Regions from separate parts of the Geodermatophilus sp. SYSU D00779 genome, predicted to be linked through region 1. Evidence: predicted binding sites of a transcription regulator. Region 1 holds the regulator's gene; the other holds the start of a gene.
The links. Region 1 encodes LexA, which represses DNA repair genes until DNA is damaged. Its sites were predicted from a motif close to TCGAACANNTGTTCGA; they were not measured.

Region 1 (3,403 bases):
GCCGACACCGGCGACAACAACGGCACCCGGACGACGGTCGCGCTGCTGGCCCTGCACGCCGACGGCAGCAGCTCGGTCTACCGGCTGGCGTACCCCGACGGCCCGCGGGACGTCGAGGCGCTGCTGCTCGCCCCCGACGGGACGCCGTACCTGGTGACCAAGGAGGTGCTGGGCGCCAGTGAGGTGTACCGGCCGGTGTCGGCGCTCGTGGAGGACGGCACGGTCGGCCTCACCGAGGTCGGCGACGCGGAGTTCCTGCCGACCGGGACGCCGGGCGGCCCGGTCGGCCGCGCCGGCCAGCTGATGGTCACCGGTGGTGCGGTCTCTCCCGACGAGCGCTGGATCGCCCTGCGCACCTACACCGACGCCTACGTCTGGCCGCTGACCGGCTCGGACGTGGCCGGTGCGCTGGCGGGGGAGCCGCGCCGGGTCGCCCTGCCCGAGGCGGCCCAGGGCGAGGCGATCAGTTTCACCGGGGACTCCGCGGCGATCGTCGTCGCGGGGGAGGGGCTGGCCAGCGACGTCACCGTGGTGCCGCTGCCGGCCGAGGCGGCGCCCTCGTCGTCGTCGGCGGCCACGGACGGCACGGGCTCCGGCCTGCTGTCCGGCGACGACGGCCCGCCCCCGGTGGCCGCGGCGGTCGCTGCCGCTGTCGTGGCCGGCGTGCTCGTCTGGCTCGGGGGCGCGCTGGTGCGCCGGCGCGACTGAGGCCTCGGCCCTCCCGCGTCCCGGGGCTCCGGCCGGGGCCTGCCGTCCGGAGCGGCTGACGACCAGGTCGGGCGCTCGGCCGCTGGCGCGGCGGTCACCGCGCCGGCGGCCCGTCGGCCCCGTCCCGGGGCCCGTCCCGAGCGTGCGAGGGGTGGGTGGGACGGGGCCCTTCGTCAGACCCGGCGGAGCACCGTGACGACGCGGCCGAGCACGGTGGCGTCATCCCCCGGGATGGGCTCGTACGCGGGGTTGTGCGGCAGCAGCCACACGTGTCCGTCGCGCCGCTTGTAGGTCTTCACCGTCGCCTCACCGTCGATCATGGCGGCGACGATCTCGCCGTTCTCCGCGGTCGGCTGCTGGCGCACGACGACCCAGTCGCCGTCGCAGATGGCGGCCTCGACCATCGAGTCACCGGTGACCTTGAGCATGAACAGCGTGCCCTCGCCGACCAGCTCGCGGGGGAGCGGGAAGACGTCCTCGACCGCCTGCTCGGCCAGCACGGGGCCACCGGCGGCGATCCGGCCGACGAGCGGGACGTAGGTGGGGGCAGGGGTCTCCTCGGCGCCGGCGGGGGCCACCACCGTGGGCGCGGGCGCGCCGGGGGTGTCGCCGGGCAGGCGGACGTCGAGCGCGCGCGGGCGGTTGGGGTCGCGGCGCAGCCAGCCCTTCTTCTGCAGCACGCTGAGCTGGTGGGCCACCGACGAGGCCGACGACAGCCCCACGGCCTCGCCGATCTCGCGGACCGAGGGCGGGTAGCCGCGCCGCTCGATCGAGTCGCGGATCACCTCGAGGACCCGCCGCTGCCGCTGGGTGAGCCCGTCGCCGCTCTCGCCCCGGTCGGGGAAGGTGCGCACCGACGCCGTCTCGGCCCGCTCCGGTGCGGCGGTCCGGCTCCCGGACGCGCGCCGCGACGAGCCGCCTCCGCCCCGGACACCGCCGCCCGACGTCCCGCTCGTGCCCGCCACGTCTCCTCCTCGCCGGCCGTGTCGTCACGGCCCTGTCGACCTGCGCCCGCCCGGGGAGCCGGACCCGGCCGGCTCCACTGCGTGGGACCGCTGCCGGCCCCGGCCCCGCCGGCGCCCTCGCGGCGACGGCGGACGGGTGCTGCTACGGACCGTAGCGCCTCGGAGCCGGTACTTCAAACGTGTGTTCGAAGTCGGCGTGCGGTGTCGGGTCGACCTCGTCGGGGGGATGCGGTACACATCGCACGGACGTTCGATCGAACGCGTGTTCGAGCAGCGCCGGGTCGATGGAGGAGGAGAGGTCATGGCGAGCGTGCGGCAGGCCGTGCTGGAGTTCGACGCGACGGTCCGGGTCCCGTGGCGTCCGTTGCTCGGGTCGGCGGACGACGGCCGTGCGGCCGGGTGCGGGCACCCGGGCCGGGCGACGGCCGCGTCCGGGCGCCTGCCGCAGACGCCTGCTGCGTCGGGGCCGGCCGGGACCGGCCCCCGCGTCGCCGGTCACCTGCGGCCGGTGCCCGACCGCCCGGCGGGCCCGGAGCCGCGCACCGCGGACCCGGCTCCCTCGGGCCGGGGTGCCGGCCGGGCACCCGCTCGGCGGGAGCCGACGTCCTCGGGCGGCCGTCCCGCCGCGTCGCGCCCGGTGCCGGCCCGTGCCGTGCGCGGGGGCTGCGCCACCCCGGAGCGCGCTGCGGTCCCGCGGCTGCGTCTGACCCGCCGGGGGCGCCGGCTGGCGCTCGCCCTGGCCCTCGGCGGCGCCGTCGCGCTCGGCGTGCTCCTCGCCCCGCTCGTCGAGGGCCCGGACGACGGTGGACTCCAGCTGGCCGGCGAGCGGAGCGTGGTGGTGGAGTCCGGCGACACGGTGTGGTCGATCGCCGGGGAGGCCGCCGGTGCCGACCAGGACGTGCGCACGGTGGTCGACGCCATCGAGGAGCTCAACGACCTCGAGGGTTCGGCACTGGTCCCCGGCCAGGTCCTCGAGCTGCCCTGAGGCGCGCGGTCGCTCGCGGCACGGGGCGGTCGAGGAGCGACAAGAGGCGGCGGCCATGTTCGTCAACCCGTCGTGCCGAGTCGCTGACACCCCGTGGCCGACGGCCCGTTTACGGTCAGCTCCGTGTCAGCGATCTCAGGCAGCCGGGCCGCCGTCTTCACGCAGCAGTCGCAGCGCTGCGAGGTCTTCGTCGAGGGCACCTGGTGGCCGGGTTCTCTGCTGGGGTGGCGGCACGATGGTCAGGGTGCGTGCCAGATGTGGGTCCGGGTGACCGTGGCCGGCGTCGACCGGGAGACCTGGACCGACCTGGCCGAGGTGCGCCTGCCGGAGAACCGGCCGGTGCCGGTGCTGGTGCCGGACAGCGGCATCGACCCCTTCGCGAGTGTCGGCGAGGAACTGCTGCCGGGCGCCTCGGTCGCCCCGCTGCTGTCGCTGAGCGAGGCCGCCGCCCGTGAGCAGCGGGTGGCGGGCGTCCTCCCCACGTCGGCGCCGGCCGCCGGCCGCCGTCGCCGCCGCCACGGCGGCGACGTGACCGCCGAGCAGCCCGCCGTCCCCGCGGGTGCGGCCGCCGGCCGGCACCGCGTCGGGCGTCACCGGGCGGCGGACGCGGCGGAGCAGCCGGAGGAGGCATCGGGTCCGGAGCCGGGCGACGCCACGGTGCTCATGCCCCGGGCGATCGAGGCCGACTGCCTGACCCGGCCCCTGCGGCTCGGCGACCGCGCCTCCCGTCCCCGCCTGGGGCGAC
Region 2 (3,403 bases), on a different contig from region 1:
CGAGGCGAACTTGGGATCGTCATCGACGAGGGCGCGCTCGATCTGCTCCAGCAGTCGCTGCTCGTGCTCGGAGAGCGGCACGTCGACCTCCACGTGGGCCAAAGCCAAGACCCGACGGCGGTGCCCGCCGTCGGTGACACCGAGGATACGAGCCCTCCGCGGGGTGCGAAAGGCGGGCCGCGCCGGGCTCGCCGTGATCACCCCGGCGGGTGGCCCGCGGTGTCTGCGGGGAGACGAACGGGGCGACGCCGGAGTTCCCGCCACCCGGTCGGGTGCGACCTCGTCGGGCGTGCCCCGACGCCGCGTCCGGCTCACCGGGTGCGCTGTCCGTCGCGGTGCAGCAGCGTCGCCGGGCGGACCGCGCCGGCGCCGAACCGGCGGGCGGCGCGGTCGGCGGCCAGCTCGGCCTCCCGGCGGCCGTGCTCCCGGGCGCCCAGCTCGAGCTGGCGCGGCGTCTCCCCGGCCGGCACCAGGCGCTCGGCGCGCACACCGACCAGCCGGATGCGGGCCCGGTCCAGGCCGAGGGCGTCGAAGAGGGCACGGGCGGTGTCGTAGAGCTCCTGCCCGACGTCGGTGGGGACGTCGAGGGTGCGGCTGCGGGTGATCGTGGCGAAGTCGGCGAAGCGGACCTTGATCGTCACCGTGCGGGCCAGCCAGCCGGCCGAGCGCAGCCGGCCCGCCGTCCGCTCGGCCAGCCGCAGCAGCTCCCGGTGGATGACGGCGGGGTCGTCGACGTCCGTGCCGAAGGTCTCCTCGTGCCCGGTCGACCGCTCCGGCTCGTCGGGCACCACCCGCCGCGGGTCGCGCCCCCAGGACAGCTCGTGCAGGTGTGCGCCGGCCGCCGGGCCCACCGCCCGCTGCAGCGTGCGCACCGGCACGTGCGCGAGGTCGCCGACGGTGCGCAGCCCCAGCCGCAGCAGCACCTCCTCGGTCCTGGCACCCACCCCCCACAGGGCGCCGACCGGCAGCGGGTGCAGGAACCCCATGACCTCGGCCGGCCGGACGACCAGCAGCCCGTCGGGCTTGGCGGCGGTGGAGGCGAGCTTGGCGACGAACTTGGTGCCGGCCACGCCGACCGAGCAGGTGATGCCCTGCTCGTCGAAGACGCGGGCGCGCAGGTACTCGCCGATCTCGGCGGCGTCGCCCAGCCGCCGCCCGGCGCCGGACACGTCGAGGAAGGCCTCGTCCAGGCTCAGCGGCTCCACCAGCGGGGTGATCGAGCGGAACAGCGCCATGACCGAGCGGGACACCTCGGCGTAGAGCGCCATGTCCCCCGGCAGCACCGTCGCCGTCGGGCACAGCCGCAGCGCGCGGGACGTCGGCATCGCCGCGTGCACCCCGTAGCGGCGCGCCTCGTAGGTCGCCGAGGTGACCACCCCGCGGTTGCCCGCGCCGCCGACGATCACCGGCGTCCCGGCCAGCTCCGGCCGGCGGCGCACCTCGACGCTGGCGAAGAACGCGTCCATGTCGACGTGCAGCACGGTGCAGCCCGCAGCACGGGACGACGACCCCGACGACACCCGACCCCTCCCCGTTGCTCGAACGCGTGTTCGACCGACGGGAGGACGCTAACGCCCACGCCACCCCGGGGGCACCTCGACGCGGCGTCGTGACCCGGACGTTGCCGACGGCCCGTCACCGCTGGTCGAGGCGGGTGTGTGAGAGCAGGATGCGGGAGGTACAGCACCCCGGAGGGTCGCCGGCCGGCGGCCCGGACCCGACGTGATGGGAGACCCATGGCTCTCGACGACGACGACATGACCAGCACCGAGGGCCACGGCCCGGCCGACGGCGGCGCGGCGGGTGGCGGTTCCGACGGCGGCGCGGACGGCGGCGCCGACAGCGGCGCGGGCCACGGCCCGGCCGACGGCGGCGCCGTCGGTGGCGGTTCGGACGGCGGTGCCGATGGTGGTGCCGACGGCGGCGCGGACGGTGGTGCCGATGGTGGTGCCGACGGCGGCGCGGACGGTGGTGCCGACGGCGGCGCGGACGGTGGTGCGGACGGTGGTGCCGACGGCGGCGCGGACGGTTCCGCCTGACCGAGGACCCCACCGCGCAGGGCCGGCCGGTCGACCGGCCGGCCCTGCGTCGGTGCACCGCCCTCGACCCGCGGGTCTTCGCCGAGGAGCACTGGGCCCGCAGGCCGCTGCTGACCCGTGCCGAGGAGACCGGCGGCTCCTTCGACGACCTGCTCGACCTCGCCGCGGTCGACGAGCTGCTGTCCCGCCGCGGGCTGCGCACCCCGTTCCTGCGGATCGCCAAGGACGGCGCGGTCGTCGACACCAAGCGCTTCACGACCTCCGGGGGCGCCGGCGCGGAGGTCGCCGACCAGGTCTCCTCCGACGCGGTGCTGCGGCTGTTCGCCGACGGCAGCACCGTCGTCCTGCAGGGGCTGCACCGGCTCTGGCCGCCGCTGATCGAGTTCGCCGACCAGCTGGCCGCCGACCTCGGCCACCCCACCCAGGTCAACGCCTACGTCACCCCGCCGTCCTCGCGCGGGTTCTCCCCGCACTACGACGTCCACGACGTGTTCGTCCTGCAGGTGGCCGGCGAGAAGCACTGGCGCATCCACGAGCCGGTGCTGACCGACCCGCTGCGCACCCAGCCGTGGAACGACCGGGCCGCCGCGGTGGCCGCCGCCGCCGAGCGCGAGCCGGTGATCGACGCGGTGCTGCGCCCCGGTGACGCCCTCTACCTGCCCCGCGGCTACCTGCACTCGGCGACCGCGCTGGGCGCGATCAGCGCGCACCTGACCGTCGGGATCCACTCGGTGACCCGCTGGGCGGCCGCGGAGAGCGCGCTCGACCTGGTCCGCGTGCTCGCCGCCGAGGACCCCGAGCTGCGCCGCTCGCTGCCGCTGGGCGTGGACCTCGCCGACCCCGCCGCGGTGGCCGACGACGTCGCGACGGTCGTGACCGCGCTGAAGGGCTGGCTCGACCGCGTCGACCCCGCCGAGGTCGCCGACCGGCTGCGGGCCCGCACCTGGTCGCAGGTCCGCCCGGAGCCGGTGGCCCCGCTGGCCCAGGCGACCGCGGCCGCCGCCCTCTCCCCCGACACCGTGCTGCGGCTGCGCCGCCGGCTGCGCTGCCAGCTGCGCGAGGCCGGCGACGGCCGGGTGACGCTGGTCGCCGGACGGCGCTCCCTCGAGCTGCCCGCCGAGACCCGGCCGGCCGTGGCCGAGCTGCTGGCCGCGGGCGAGCTGAAGGTCGCCGACCTGCCGGGGCTCGACGCCGCCGACCAGGTCACCCTGGCCCGCCGGTTGGTGACCGAGTCCATCGCCACCGTGCCCGGTGCGACCGCGGAGCACCATGGGGGGCGTGAGCACGCGCCCGGGAACGGATCGTGAGCCGGGCGGACCCCGGCCCGTGACCGAGCTCGCGAGGTCACGCACGTGCACGGCACC

Region 2: dinB (DNA polymerase IV) is a predicted target of LexA. The motif match lies at 1,539-1,554, and genes of this name have one in related genera.

The regions. Positions count from the first base shown of each region.
Region 1 covers NZ_JBJGZQ010000013.1:52,206-55,608, forward strand. Annotated here, with positions in the region: gene ACI79G_RS12170 (hypothetical protein) at 1-708, shown strand, start outside; gene lexA (transcriptional repressor LexA) at 882-1,673, opposite strand; gene ACI79G_RS12180 (LysM peptidoglycan-binding domain-containing protein) at 1,975-2,658, shown strand; gene ACI79G_RS12185 (hypothetical protein) at 2,782-3,403, shown strand, end outside.
Region 2 covers NZ_JBJGZQ010000003.1:72,788-76,190, reverse strand. Annotated here, with positions in the region: gene ACI79G_RS02895 (DUF3040 domain-containing protein) at 1-81, opposite strand, end outside; gene dinB (DNA polymerase IV) at 312-1,481, opposite strand; gene ACI79G_RS02885 (BatC protein) at 1,737-2,039, shown strand; gene ACI79G_RS02880 (cupin domain-containing protein) at 2,348-3,346, shown strand.